One region of the Streptomyces sp. NPDC107654 genome, then DNA from elsewhere that is predicted to be linked to it. Evidence: riboswitches for the same ligand, from Rfam matches in the RefSeq annotation. Region 1 holds a riboswitch; the other holds the start of a gene.
The links. Region 1 has a riboswitch for glycine ahead of gcvT (glycine cleavage system aminomethyltransferase GcvT). Riboswitches for the same ligand answer to the same signal wherever they lie in the genome.
Positions count from the first base shown of each region.

Region 2: linked by a shared signal. The riboswitch ahead of gcvP (aminomethyl-transferring glycine dehydrogenase) and the one ahead of gcvT (glycine cleavage system aminomethyltransferase GcvT) in region 1 are both predicted to bind glycine.

Region 1 covers NZ_JBVKBI010000010.1:45,231-51,894, forward strand. The annotation lists gene ACZ7N4_RS19335 (L-serine ammonia-lyase) at 1-572, opposite strand, end outside; gene glyA (serine hydroxymethyltransferase) at 636-1,916, opposite strand; gene gcvH (glycine cleavage system protein GcvH) at 1,931-2,308, opposite strand; gene gcvT (glycine cleavage system aminomethyltransferase GcvT) at 2,446-3,564, opposite strand; glycine riboswitch at 3,607-3,720, opposite strand; glycine riboswitch at 3,721-3,820, opposite strand; gene ACZ7N4_RS19355 (AAA family ATPase) at 4,000-4,668, shown strand; gene ACZ7N4_RS19360 (enhanced serine sensitivity protein SseB) at 5,099-5,890, shown strand; gene ACZ7N4_RS19365 (enhanced serine sensitivity protein SseB C-terminal domain-containing protein) at 5,984-6,664, shown strand, end outside.
Region 2 covers NZ_JBVKBI010000042.1:22,518-29,181, forward strand. The annotation lists gene gcvP (aminomethyl-transferring glycine dehydrogenase) at 70-2,955, opposite strand; glycine riboswitch at 3,131-3,225, opposite strand; gene ACZ7N4_RS38085 (PRC-barrel domain-containing protein) at 3,345-3,716, shown strand; gene ACZ7N4_RS38090 (DNA polymerase IV) at 3,638-5,053, opposite strand; gene ACZ7N4_RS38095 (MerR family transcriptional regulator) at 5,123-5,806, opposite strand; gene ACZ7N4_RS38100 (bifunctional nuclease family protein) at 6,064-6,537, opposite strand; gene ftsR (transcriptional regulator FtsR) at 6,624-6,664, opposite strand, start outside.

The DNA of each region.
Region 1 (6,664 bases):
GACAGGCCCGTCTCCTTCGTCAGGCGCAGCAGCTCGTCGCCCGTGCGGAACGGGTACTTCAGGACCGTGTCGTCGAGCTTGATCCGGTCCGCGCCCACCGCGTCCTCGTCGACGACGAAGCCGCCGCCGACCGAGTAGTACGTCTTGGAGATCAGCTCGGCGCCGTCGGCGTCGTACGCCCACAGCGTCATGCCGTTGGCGTGGTACGGCAGGGCCTTGCGGCGGTGCAGCACCAGATCCCGGTCGAAGTCGAAGGCGATCTCGTGCTCGCCGAGGAGCCTGATCCTGCCCTCGGTCCTGATCGCCTCCACGCGCGCGTCCGCCGTCTCCACGTCCACCGTGCGCGGCGAGTCGCCGGCCAGGCCGAGCAGGACGGCCTTCGGGGTCCCGTGGCCGTGTCCGGTCGCGCCCAGGGAGCCGTACAGCTCCGTGCGGACGGAGGCGGCCTTCTCCAGAAGGCCTTCGTTGCGCAGGCGGCGGGCGAACATCCGTGCCGCCCGCATCGGGCCGACCGTGTGGGAGCTGGACGGGCCGATGCCGATCGAGAACAGGTCGAAGACCGAGATGGCCACGGTCACTCCTCAAGACAACAGGGGGGTGGCGGGGCACCCTCGGACGGGTGCCCCACCGGGGACTTACTTGTTCAGACCCGGGTACAGCGGGTGCTTGTCGGCGAGCGCCTTCACGCGCGCCTTGAGGGCCTCGGCGTCGGCCTCCCCGAAGGGGGACGGCGCCTTCAGCGCCTCCGCGATCACGTCCGCGACCTCGGCGAAGTCCTCGGCCGTGAAGCCGCGGGTCGCCAGGGCCGGCGTACCGATGCGCAGACCCGAGGTGACCATCGGCGGCCGCGGGTCGTTCGGGACGGCGTTGCGGTTGACCGTGATGCCGACCTCGTGGAGACGGTCCTCGGCCTGCTGCCCGTCCAGCTCCGACGCACGCAGGTCCACGAGGATCAGGTGCACGTCGGTGCCGCCGGACAGCACGTTCACGCCGGCCTCGCGCGCGTCCGGAGCCGTCAGCCGCTCGGCGAGGATGCGCGCACCTTCCACCGTACGACGCTGGCGCTCCTTGAAGTCCTCCGAGGCGGCGACCTTGAAGGAGACCGCCTTCGCCGCGATCACGTGCTCCAGGGGACCGCCCTGGAAGCCCGGGAAGACGGAGGAGTTCAGCTTCTTCGCGAAGTCCTTCTTCGCGAGGATGATGCCGCCGCGCGGGCCGCCCAGCGTCTTGTGGGTGGTCGAGGTGACGACGTCCGCGTACTCCACCGGGTTCGCGTGCAGACCGGCCGCGACCAGGCCCGCGAAGTGCGCCATGTCGACCCACAGGTACGCGCCGGCCTCGTCGGCGATCCGGCGGAACTCGGCGAAGTCCAGCTCCCGCGGGTACGCCGACCAGCCCGCGATGATCACCTTCGGGCGGTGCTCCTTGGCGAGCCTCTCGACCTCGGCCATGTCGACCAGGCCGGTCTCGGCGTCCACGTGGTAGGCGACCACGTCGAACTGCTTGCCGGAGAAGTTCAGCCGCATCCCGTGGGTCAGGTGGCCGCCGTGCGCCAGGTCCAGGCCGAGGATGGTGTCCCCGGGCTGGGCCAGCGCGAACAGGGCCGCCTGGTTCGCGGAGGCACCGGAGTGGGGCTGCACGTTGGCGTACTCGGCGCCGAACAGCTCCTTCACCCGGTCGATGGCGATCTGCTCGGCGACGTCGACGTGCTCGCAGCCGCCGTAGTAGCGGCGGCCCGGGTAGCCCTCCGCGTACTTGTTGGTGAGGACCGAGCCCTGCGCCTCCATCACCGCGAGCGGCGCGAAGTTCTCGGAGGCGATCATCTCCAGGGTCGACTGCTGACGGTTCAGCTCGGCGTCGACCGCGGCGGCGATCTCCGGGTCCAGCTCGTGCAGGGGCGTGTTCAGAACAGTCATACGACTACGACTCCTCAGCCGGCGGAAAAGGCGGTGTACTCGTCGGCGGAGAGCAGATCGGCCGGCTCCTCCGCGACGCGTACCTTGAACAGCCAGCCGCCCTCGAAGGGAGCGGAGTTCACCAGCGACGGGTCGCTGACGACGTCCTCGTTGACCTCGGTGATCTCACCGGTGACCGGCGAGTACAGGTCGGACACCGACTTCGTCGACTCCAGCTCGCCGCAGGTCTCGCCCGCGGACACGGTGGAGCCGACGTCGGGGAGCTGGACGAAGACGACGTCACCGAGCGCGTTGGCCGCGTGCTCCGTGATGCCGACCGTCGCGACGCCGTCCTCGGCGGCCGACAGCCACTCGTGCTCCTTGCTGTAGCGCAGCTGCTGGGGGTTGCTCATGGCCTGAATTCTCCTGTACACGCGGGAGTGCTGATGACGGGGGGACTGCGGAAACCGCTGGTGAGCGGCCGAATGTGCGCAGGGTCACGTGCCGGCCACGGGGCGGGGCCCCGGAGACGGCCGACCGCGCCCAGTCTTTACTTCTGGCGCTTGTAGAACGGCAGCGCCACGACCTGGTACGCCTCGTGGGTGCCCCGGATGTCCACGCCGACGCCCCCGGTGCCCGGCGCGGCGTGCGCCGCGTCGACGTAGGCCATGGCGATCGGCTTGCCCAGGGTGGGGGAGGGGGCGCCGGAGGTGACCTCGCCGATCACCTCGCCCCCGGCGACGACGGCGTACCCGGCGCGCGGCACCCGGCGGCCCTCGGCGACCAGGCCGACCAGCACCCGCGGGGGGTTCTCCTCGGCCCGGGCGGCGGCCCGCGTGAGCGCCTCGCGGCCCACGAAGTCGCCTTCCTTCTCGAACTTCACCACGCGGCCGAGCCCGGCGTCGAAGGGGGTCAGCTCACGGGTCAGCTCGTGCCCGTACAGCGGCATGCCCGCCTCCAGGCGCAGCGTGTCCCGGCAGGACAGCCCGCACGGCGCCAGGCCGACGCCCTCGCCGGCCTTGGTCAGCGCCTGCCACAGCTCGACGGCGTGCTCCGGCTTCACGAACAGCTCGAAACCGTCCTCGCCGGTGTAGCCGGTGCGGGCGATCAGCGCCGGGACGCCGGCGACCGTGCCGGGCAGGCCGGCGTAGTACTTCAGACCGTCCAGGTCGGCGTCGGTGAGCGACTTCAGGATCCCGGGGGACCGGGGACCCTGCACGGCGATCAGCGCGTACGCGTCCCGGTCGTCGCGGACCTCGGCGTCGAAGCCCCCGGCGCGCTCGGTGAGCGCGTCCAGCACGACCTGGGCGTTGGAGGCGTTGGCGACGACCATGTACTCGGTCTCGGCCAGCCGGTAGACGATCAGGTCGTCCAGGATGCCGCCGTCGGCCTGGCAGATCATGGTGTAGCGGGCGCGGCCCACGCCGACGGAGGCGATGTTGCCGACCAGGGCGAAGTTCAGGAACGCGGCGGCCTCGGCGCCGGTGACGGTGATCTCGCCCATGTGGGAGAGGTCGAAGAGACCGGCCTTCGTGCGCACGGCGAGGTGCTCGTCACGCTCGGAGCCGTAGCGCAGGGGCATGTCCCAGCCGGCGAAGTCGGTCATCGTCGCACCGAGCGAGCGATGCACGGCATCGAGCGCGGTGTGACGGAGTGCAGAACTGCTCATCGGACGGTCGTCTCCCAAGGCAGGCGGACAGGCGAGGAACGTTCCTCCCCATCTGTCATCGGAACCTGAGAGGTTCGCCACGACCGCCACGGGGACGATCACGGCTTGCACCTTGGGTGGAGCCACTGTCTGCAGCGGCCCGCTTTTCAGATGTGCCTCGCCCGCGCGGTAACGGGGCCTGAGAGATTCAAGGGAGGGACTTGCTCCTTCGGCGCCCCGGCACCAGTGCTGCCAGGGACTCTCCCGCGCGGATTCAAGCGGCCGGTATGCAGTTGGCGGGCACATCATTGCACGCCGCACCCCGCCCAGCCAGAGCACGCTCCTTGTGACCAACCCGTAGCCGTACGCACACGAATCGCCGACCGTTGCGCATTACCTTCCCTTTACATACGACGGGCATGGGATTGACCGAGCCCACAGGGGAGGACGATCACGGTGAACAGGACCTCGGCCTACGCCACCGACGCCGGCTTCGCGGTGCCGAAGCAGCCCACCGCCCTCTCCCGCGAGCGCAGCGCGGACCGCCCCGCACCGGTCGTCCGCGACCTGCGCGACCGCGCCGGCCGGAGCCCGCACGCCCTGCTCTTCGGCCCCCGCGACCTGGTGGTGGTCACCGGACTGCCCGGCAGCGGCAAGTCCACCCTGATGCACCGCGCCGTCACCGGCCGGCGCGTCGACTCCCAGGACGCCCGCGACCGCTGGCAGGCCCGCGTCCCCGGCTTCCTCCCCTACGCCCTGTACCGCCCCCTGGTCCGCCTCGCCCACTACGCCGGACTGCGGCGCGCCCTGCGCACCGGCGAGGGGGTCGTCGTGCACGACTGCGGCACCCAGCCCTGGGTGCGCGCCTGGCTGGCCCGCGAGGCCCGCCGCCGGGGCGCCACCCTGCACCTGCTCGTCCTCGACGTCAGCCCCGAGACGGCCCGGGAGGGCCAGCGCGAACGCGGCCGGGGCGTGTCCCGCTTCGCCTTCCGCCGCCACCGCCGGACCACCGCCCGCCTGCTGCGCGCGGTGGAGAGGGGCGAGCCGCCCGCCGGCTGCGGCGCGGCCGTGCTGCTGGACCGGGACGCGGCGGACGTCCTCGGCCGGGTCGGCTTCACCCGGTGACGGCTGCCGGTCTCGCGCGGGGGCGGGGCCGGGTTTCGGACGGGGCGCGGGTGCGGCTTCAGGCCGTGGCGGGCGCCGGCTTCAACGGTGGCGGGTGCCGGCTGCGAGGGAGGCGGTGGGCGTCGGCTGCGAGGGCTGCGGGTGCGGGTTTCAGTCGGAGGCGGATGCCGGTTCGGGCGGGGGTGGGTGCGGGCTCTGAGCCGCGACGGGTGCCGACTTCACCTATGGCGGCGGCGGCTGCACGCGGCGGCGGCGCCGGCCCCACGTGGTGGCGGGCGTCGGCTGCGAGGGGGGCGGGTGCGGGCTTCAGCCCGTGACGGGTGCCGGCTTCGCGCGGTGGCGGGGTGCCGGCCTCGCGCGGTGAGGCACTGTCACCGCCACCCGCTAGCCTTTTCGCGCACAGCAGTGATCCCCAGCAGGCGGTAGGCAGATGGACTTCCCGGCGGACCTTCCCGCGGACTTCCCGGCACAGGCGCACCCCCACCCGCACGGCGGGTGGCCCGGCAACGAGTTGGAGGAGGTGCTCTCGGCCTCCCTCGGCGTGCCCGCGGCGGGCGGTCGGATCGTCGAGGTCCTCGGCCGCAGCTTCCTGTGGATACCGCTGCCGAACGGCGGGGGCCCGGACAGCGGCCCGCTGGACCTGCCGACGATGGACATCGAGGGCCAGACGTACGTCCCGGTGTTCAGCTCCGAGGAACAGCTGCGCCAGGTGGCCGGTGCCCACATGTCGTACACCGTCGCCCCCGCCCTGGAGTTCGCCCGCGGCCTGCCCCCGCAGGCGGGCATCGTGGTCAACCCGGGCGGTGTGGTCGGCGTCCCGCTGCCGCCCGACGCCGTGGCCGAGCTGTGCAGGGCCGGCCGCACCCCGCTCGACGGCCCCAACACCGGCGGCCGGGTCCGCCTCTTCGAGCCCGACTGGCAGGACGACCCGGTCGACTTCCTCTCCGCCGCCTCCGCCGAGTTCGCCGAGGCCGGCGTGATCCTCACCGCCCGCCGCTGCCTGGCGGCCGTCGAGACGGCCGACCCGGTGATGTTCGTCGGCGTGGAACTCTCCCAGTGGGAGGGCGACCTCCGCACCCGCCCCCTGGAGGCCCTGGGCCGGGCGCTGGGCAGGGTGCCGGTCCGGTGGCCGGTCAGCCTGGTCCTGATGGACGTGACGGACGACCCGGTGGCCACCTGGCTGAAGACCAACGTCCGCCCCTTCTACGAGTACGGCCACTGAAGGCGCCCCCGCGCACGAACACAAGGCCCCGAGTCGCAGGGCGCATAAGCTGTCTCCGAACGCAGGGGCACGGAAAAGAGAAGGGCACGACAGGTGAGCGCGAGCCACAGCGGAAGCGTCGAGCACACGCTGCGCCAGGTCACGCCCGGACGCTACGACGCCTACGAGGCCCTGCTCCGCGCCCTCGCCATCCCCTCCTCCGGCCAGATCTGGATGCTGCTGTGGCACGGCCAGGCCGGTTCTCCGGACGCCCAGTACGGGGACATGGAGGTGGACGGCTGCCACTACGCCCCCTGCGTCACCTCCGCCCAGGAGCTGTCGGCCAGCGGCTGGAACCGCTCGTACGAAGTGGTCGACGGCCTCGACGTGGCGCGCACCCTCTACCCCGACCACTACGGACTCTGGCTCAACCCGCACGCCCCCGGCGGCGGCGTCGGCATCCCCTGGCTGGATCTGCGCCGTATCGCCGCCGGCCTGGACCGCCAGCCCGCGGGACCCCTGCGGCTGTCCGAGCCCGGCATCGAGATCCCCCAGTTCTACGCCCTGCTCGCGCAGAACGCGCACCGGACCCCCGCGCTGCGCTCGCTGCGCCGCGCCTGGGTGCAGCCGGCACTCGGGGCGCCGTACCTCGCCATCGGCCTGGACGTCTACGACGCCTCCCCGGCCGCGGTCGACTCGGTGCGCGCGATGATGCAGCAGTCCATCGGGGCGGTCCCGGAGGGGCTGCCGGTGTCGACGGTCGCCATGACCGACGACCACGACCCGGTGGTGATG
Region 2 (6,664 bases), on a different contig from region 1:
ACAACCACAACCACATACGAAGGGCCCCGCCCGGACGTCGTCCGGACGGGGCCCTCACCCACGGCTCACTCAGTCCTCGTACGCGTCCAGCGGCGGGCAGGAGCACACCAGGTTGCGGTCACCGAAGGCCTGGTCGATGCGGCGCACCGGCGGCCAGTACTTGTCGGCGGCCGAGACCCCGGCCGGGAAGACTGCCTCGTCGCGGCTGTAGGCGTGCGTCCACTCACCGCCGAGCGCGGCGGCGGTGTGCGGGGCGTTGGCCAGCGGGTTGTCCTCGGCGGACCACTCGCCGGAGCCGACCTTCTCGATCTCCGCGCGGATGGCGATCATCGCCTCGCAGAAACGGTCCAGCTCGGTCAGGTCCTCCGACTCGGTCGGCTCGATCATCAGCGTGCCGGCCACCGGGAAGGACATGGTCGGCGCGTGGAAGCCGTAGTCGATCAGGCGCTTGGCCACGTCGTCCACGCTGACGCCGGTCGCCTTGGTCAGCGGGCGCAGGTCGATGATGCACTCGTGCGCGACGAGGCCGCCGGGGCCGGTGTAGAGCACCGGGTAGTGCGGCTCCAGGCGCTTGGCGATGTAGTTCGCGGAGAGCACGGCCACCTGCGTGGCCCGCTTCAGACCCTCGCCGCCCATCAGACGGACGTACGCCCACGAGATCGGCAGGATGCCCGCGCTGCCCCAGGGAGCCGCCGAGATCGGGCCCACGCCCGTCTCCGGGCCGGCCTCCGGCTGGAGGGGGTGGTTCGGCAGGTACGGCGCCAGGTGCGAGCGGACCGCGACCGGGCCGACGCCCGGACCGCCGCCGCCGTGCGGGATGCAGAAGGTCTTGTGCAGGTTCAGGTGGGAGACGTCACCGCCGAAGTGGCCCGGCTTGGCCAGTCCGACCAGGGCGTTGAGGTTGGCGCCGTCGACGTACACCTGGCCGCCCGCCTCGTGGACCCGGGCGCAGATGTCGGCGACGTGCTCCTCGAACACCCCGTGCGTCGACGGGTAGGTGATCATCAGCACCGCCAGCTCGTCGCGGTACTGCTCGATCTTGGCGCGCAGGTCCTCGACGTCGATCTCGCCGTCATCGGCGGTCTTGACGACGACGACCTTCATGCCGGCCATCACGGCGCTGGCCGCGTTGGTGCCGTGCGCGGAGGACGGGATGAGGCAGACCGTGCGCTGCGCGTCACCGTTGGCCCGGTGGTAGCCGCGCACGGCGAGCAGACCGGCCAGCTCACCCTGCGAACCGGCGTTCGGCTGGAGCGAGACCTTGTCGTAGCCGGTGACCTCGGCGAGACGTTCCTCCAGCTCACGGATGAGCGTGAGGTAGCCCTCGGCCTGCTCGGCGGGTGCGAAGGGGTGCAGCTGCCCGAACTCGGGCCAGGTGACCGGCTCCATCTCGGTGGTCGCGTTGAGCTTCATGGTGCAGGAGCCCAGCGGGATCATGCCGCGGTCGAGCGCGTAGTCGCGGTCGGCCAGCCTGCGCAGGTAGCGCAGCATCGCGGTCTCGGAACGGTGCTCGTGGAAGACCGGGTGGGTGAGGTAGTCGTCGGTGCGCAGCAGCGCCTCGGGGAGGGTGTCCCCGGCGGTGGCGTCCAGCGCCTCGATGTCGCCCGCGACACCGAAGGCGGCGAGTACGGCCTCCAGCTGGGCCCGGTTGGTGGTCTCGTCGCAGGCTGCCGAGACGTGGTCGGCGTCCACAAGGCGCAGGTTGACGCCGTTGTCCCGGGCGGCGGCGACGACCTCGGCGGCCTTGCCGGGCACGCGCGCGGTGACGGTGTCGAAGAAGGCACCGTGGACGATCTCCACGCCCCCGGCCTTCAGGCCCTCGGCGAGGATCGTGGCGTAGCGGTGCGTACGCCGCGCGATGGTCCTCAGACCCTCCGGGCCGTGGTAGACGGCGTACATGCCGGCCATCACGGCGAGCAGCACCTGCGCGGTGCAGATGTTGCTGGTGGCCTTCTCGCGGCGGATGTGCTGCTCACGGGTCTGCAGCGCGAGCCGGTACGCCTTGTTGCCGTCGGCGTCGACGGAGACGCCGACGAGGCGGCCGGGGAGGCTGCGGGCGAACTTCTCGTGCACGGCCATGTAGCCGGCGTGCGGGCCGCCGAAGCCCATCGGCACACCGAAGCGCTGGGTGGTGCCGACGGCGATGTCCGCGCCCAGCTCGCCCGGCGAGGTCAGCAGGGTCAGCGCGAGCAGGTCGGCGGCGACGGTGACGAGGGCGCCCAGCTCGTGCGCCTGGTCGATCACCGGCTTGAGGTCGCGTACGGCACCGGAGGCGCCCGGGTACTGGATCAGCACACCGTTGATCTCGCGCTCGGCGATCTCCGCCGGGATGCCCTCGCTGAGGTCGGCGACGACGACCTCGACGCCGGTCGGCTCGGCTCGGGTCTCGATCACCGCGATGGTCTGCGGCAGCGCGTCCGCGTCGACCAGGAAAAGGCCCTTCTTGTTCCTGCCCATGCGCCGGGACAGCGCCATCGCCTCGGCGGCCGCGGTGCCCTCGTCCAGGAGGGAGGCGCCGGACGTGGGCAGGCCGGTGAGTTCGGCGACCATCGTCTGGAAGTTCAGCAGGGCCTCCAGACGGCCCTGGGAGATCTCCGGCTGGTACGGCGTGTACGCCGTGTACCAGGCGGGGTTCTCCATGACGTTGCGCAGGATGACCGGCGGCGTGAAGGTGCCGTGGTAGCCCAGGCCGATCATGGAACCGAGGACCTGGTTGCGGTCGGCGAGCGAACGCAGCTCGGCGAGCACCTCGGCCTCGGTGCGGGCGCCCGGCAGGTGCAGGGCCTCGGCGTTCTTGATCACGTCCGGGACCGCGGCGGCGGTCAGCTCGTCGAGCGAACCGTACCCGACCTGCGCGAGCATCTTGGCCCGCGCCTCCTGGTCGGGGCCGATGTGGCGCTGCTCGAACGGGATGCCCGCTTCGAGCTCGGAGAGCGGAGTGCGATGGGCGGTCATTGCGGAGGCCTCCTGGGTCTGACGCGACCTTCGAGGGGCACCCCGGTACGGATACCCCGACGGCCTCCCCCTCTGTCATCTCAACCTGAGAGCTTCACCGGGCGCCCGGGGACGCCGGCTTTCACCGTCGGTGAGGGCGGAAGCCGTCGACATCCGCCCTGCTTTCCAGAGTGACCTCGTCCGTGCGGTACGTGGGCCTGAGAGATTCCGGGGAGGAGTTGCTCCTTCGGCGCCTCCGACGTGGTCGGAGGACTCTCCCGCACGGGGTCAGCAGCCGCTGTCAGCGTACCAGCGAGGTCAACGCCGGAGGCTTCGAGTGGCCGCCTCCGTGAATGTGCTCTTTCGTTGTGCTTACGGATGAGTTGCGACCACGTGGAGGGAGAGGGACCGTGCAGACCGACATCGATCCGCGCAACCTGATCGGCCGCAAGGCGTTCGACCGCAATGGCACCAAGATCGGCACCATCGACGAGGTGTACCTGGACGACGCCACCGGTGTGCCCGAGTGGGCGGCCATACGCACCGGCCTGTTCTCCCGGGACGCCTTCGTACCCCTGGAGCCCAGCGAACTGGTCGACGGCACCCTGCACGTCCCCTTCGAGCGCGCCCTGATCAAGGACGCCCCCGACTTCGGAGTCGGCCGCCACCTCTCCCCCGAGCAGGAACTCCAGCTCTACCACCACTACGGCCTCGACGTGGCCTCACCCCCCAGGGTCCCGGACCACGACTTCGGCAAGCTGGCGGGCTCGGAGGAGGCCTGAGCCGCCACGTCGCGGACCAACGGCAGCGGATCGGCACCCTCCAGCGCCGGATCGTCCACGAAGAACGTCCGTACCCGGCCCGGCTCGGACCGGGGTGTCTCGAACCGCACGGTCACCCGTCCCAGCCCGCTCCCCTGCACCCACCCGTGCCCGAACTCCGCGTGCCGCACATCCTGCCCGGCCCGCCACTGCCGTTCGACGGTCTCCACCCGCACCGCCACCGTCTCGGCGACGGCCTCCTGCGGCGCCTCGGCGGCCCGCGAGGGCAGGGCCTGCGCGAACAGGTCCTCCTGCGTGTAGTCGGCGAGCCCGGACACCCCCACCCCGAGCAGCCGCACCCCGCCCGTGGTGTCCACGGAGTCCAGCAGCCGCGCCGCCGCCTCACGGATCACCGCGGGGTCGTCCGTAGGCCCTCGGAGCGTCTCGGAGCGGGTCAGCGTCGAGAAGTCGTACCGCCGCACCTTCAGCACGATGGTCCGCCCGGACAGCCCGGCCTCGCGCAGCCGCCGTACGCACCGGTCGGCCAGCCGCTGCACCTCCAGGCCCACCCGCAGCCGGTCGTGGATGTCCACGTCGTACGTGTCCTCCACCGACACCGACTTGGTCTCCCGCTCGGCCACCACGGGCCGCTCGTCCCGGGCCAGGGCCATGGCGTACAGCGCGTGCCCGTGCGCCTTGCCGAGCAGCCGGACCAGCTCGTCCTCGCCGGCCTCCGCCAGCTCCTCCACCGTGGTGATCCCCGCTCGGCGCAGATGGTCACCGGTGGCCGGCCCGACCCCCGGCAGGGTGCGCACCGACATCGGCGCCAGCAGCGCCCGCTCCGTGCCCGGCTCGATCAGCACCAGGCCGTCCGGCTTGGCCTGCTCGGAGGCGATCTTCGCCAGCATCTTCGAGGCGGCGAGCCCCACGGAACCGGTGAGACCCGTGACCGCCCGGATGTCCGCGCGCAGCTTCTCGCCGGCCCGCCGCGCCGACTCCTCGTCCCGGGCCGCTCCCCCGGCCTCCAGGTCCACGAACGCCTCGTCCAGGCTCAGCGGCTCCACCAGCGGTGACAGCTCCCGCAGCAGCGCCATCACCTGCTCGCTGATCGCCCGGTACAGACTGAAGCGCGGCACCAGATAGGCGGCGTTCGGCGCCAGCCGGCGGGCCTGCGCCATCGGCATCGCCGAGTGGACCCCGAACACCCGTGCCTCGTACGACGCGGTGGCCACCACACCGCGCGGTCCGAGCCCGCCCACCACGACCGCCTTCCCGCGCAGGCTCGGCTTGGACGCCTGCTCCACCGAGGCGAAGAAGGCATCCATGTCGAGATGCAGGATCGTGGGCGCGTTTCTCACATCTCCGATGCTGCACCACGGCACTGACAATGCGGTGGTGCAGAAGCGCCCGACCAGGGCGCCCCGCGGTCAGACCGCCCGGTTGCGGCGCCGCGCCAGCTCGTCCGCGGGGTTCTGCCCGACGAGGGTCTCGCCGGTGTCGATGCGCTCGCCGTGCAGCTGTGAGAGCGCGCTTTCCACGTCCCCCCACACCACGCCGACGGCGATCCCGAAGATGCCCTGTCCGCCCTGGAGCAGGGCGTGGACCTCGTCCGGCGAGGTGCACTCGTACACGGTGGCACCGTCGCTCATCAGGGTCATCCGCTCCAGGTCACGGAAACCGCGTTCCCTGAGGTGCTGGACGGCCGTGCGGATGTTCTGCAGCGACACCCCGGTGTCCAGGAACCGCTTCACGATCTTCAGGACGACGACGTCCCGGAAGCTGTACAGCCGCTGCGTTCCCGATCCGTAGGCGGGCCGCACACTGGGCTCGACCAGGCCGGTGCGGGCCCAGTAGTCGAGCTGCCGATACGTGATGCCGGCCGCCGCGCAGGCCGTGGGCCCGCGGTAACCGATCTGTTCGGACGTCATGGCCGCCACCCCTCCGCCGTTCGGCACCGCCGTCGGCAGCTGCGGAGCGTGATCGACCGCGCTGCCAGGATGGGGGTGAACCCCGCCTGAGCGCGGCCGCGGGCTCGGGGGCGGGTACGGACCGCTCTCCCCGAAACTGCGTCCGGGGGCACCCCCAGCCGTACCGTCGCCGCTGGTTCTCACGCCGACCTCCGTCCTTGACCTGCCTTCTCGACGGTAGGCAGTCACCAGGGGTGCGTCAACGATCGCCACACTCGGCACGCCGAGTGATAATCACCCTAGGAGTGGTTTCCCGTGTCCCACCGCGGGGAAAGGCTAGCCGAATGCCCTGACGGGGTCCCGGAGGACGCTCTCACTGGCCGGCGGCAATTGCCGGTGCGCGGGCCGCGCGAGGCACCCGCCCCGGCGGAAGCCCGGAGCCGACGGGGTGGGCCCCGGTCTCACTGGCTGCTGGTGCCGAAGTCCTCGGGCGAGATCTGGTCGAGGAACTCGCGGAACTTCTCCACCTCGTCCTCCTGCTCGTCCGGGATGGCGATGCCCGCGTCGTCCAGCACCGTGTCGCTGCCGTAGATCGGCGTTCCGGTGCGCAGAGCCAGCGCTATGGCATCGGAGGGGCGGGCACTGACCTCGACCCCGCTGGCGAACACCAGCTCCGCGTAGAAGACGCCTTCCCGCAGATCGGTGATGCGCACTTCGGTCAGCTCCTGGCCGACGGCCTCCAGCACGTCCTTGAACAGGTCGTGGGTCAGCGGCCGCGCGGGGGCCATGCCCTGCTGGGCGAAGGCGATCGCCGTCGCCTCCCCCGGTCCGATCCAGATGGGGAGGTAACGGTCGCCCCCCACTTCGCGCAGGAGCACGATCGGCTGGTTGGAGGGCATTTCGACCCGGACACCTACGACATCGAGCTCGTTCACACAGCAACCCTAGGCCGTGCCCGGGACGTTTGGGTAGTCGGGCCGGGAACAGGTGCCCGATCCGGCCTCTCCGGGGCCCTCCGCCGTCAGGGCAGCCGCACGCCCAGAGCGGTCTGCACCAGGGCCG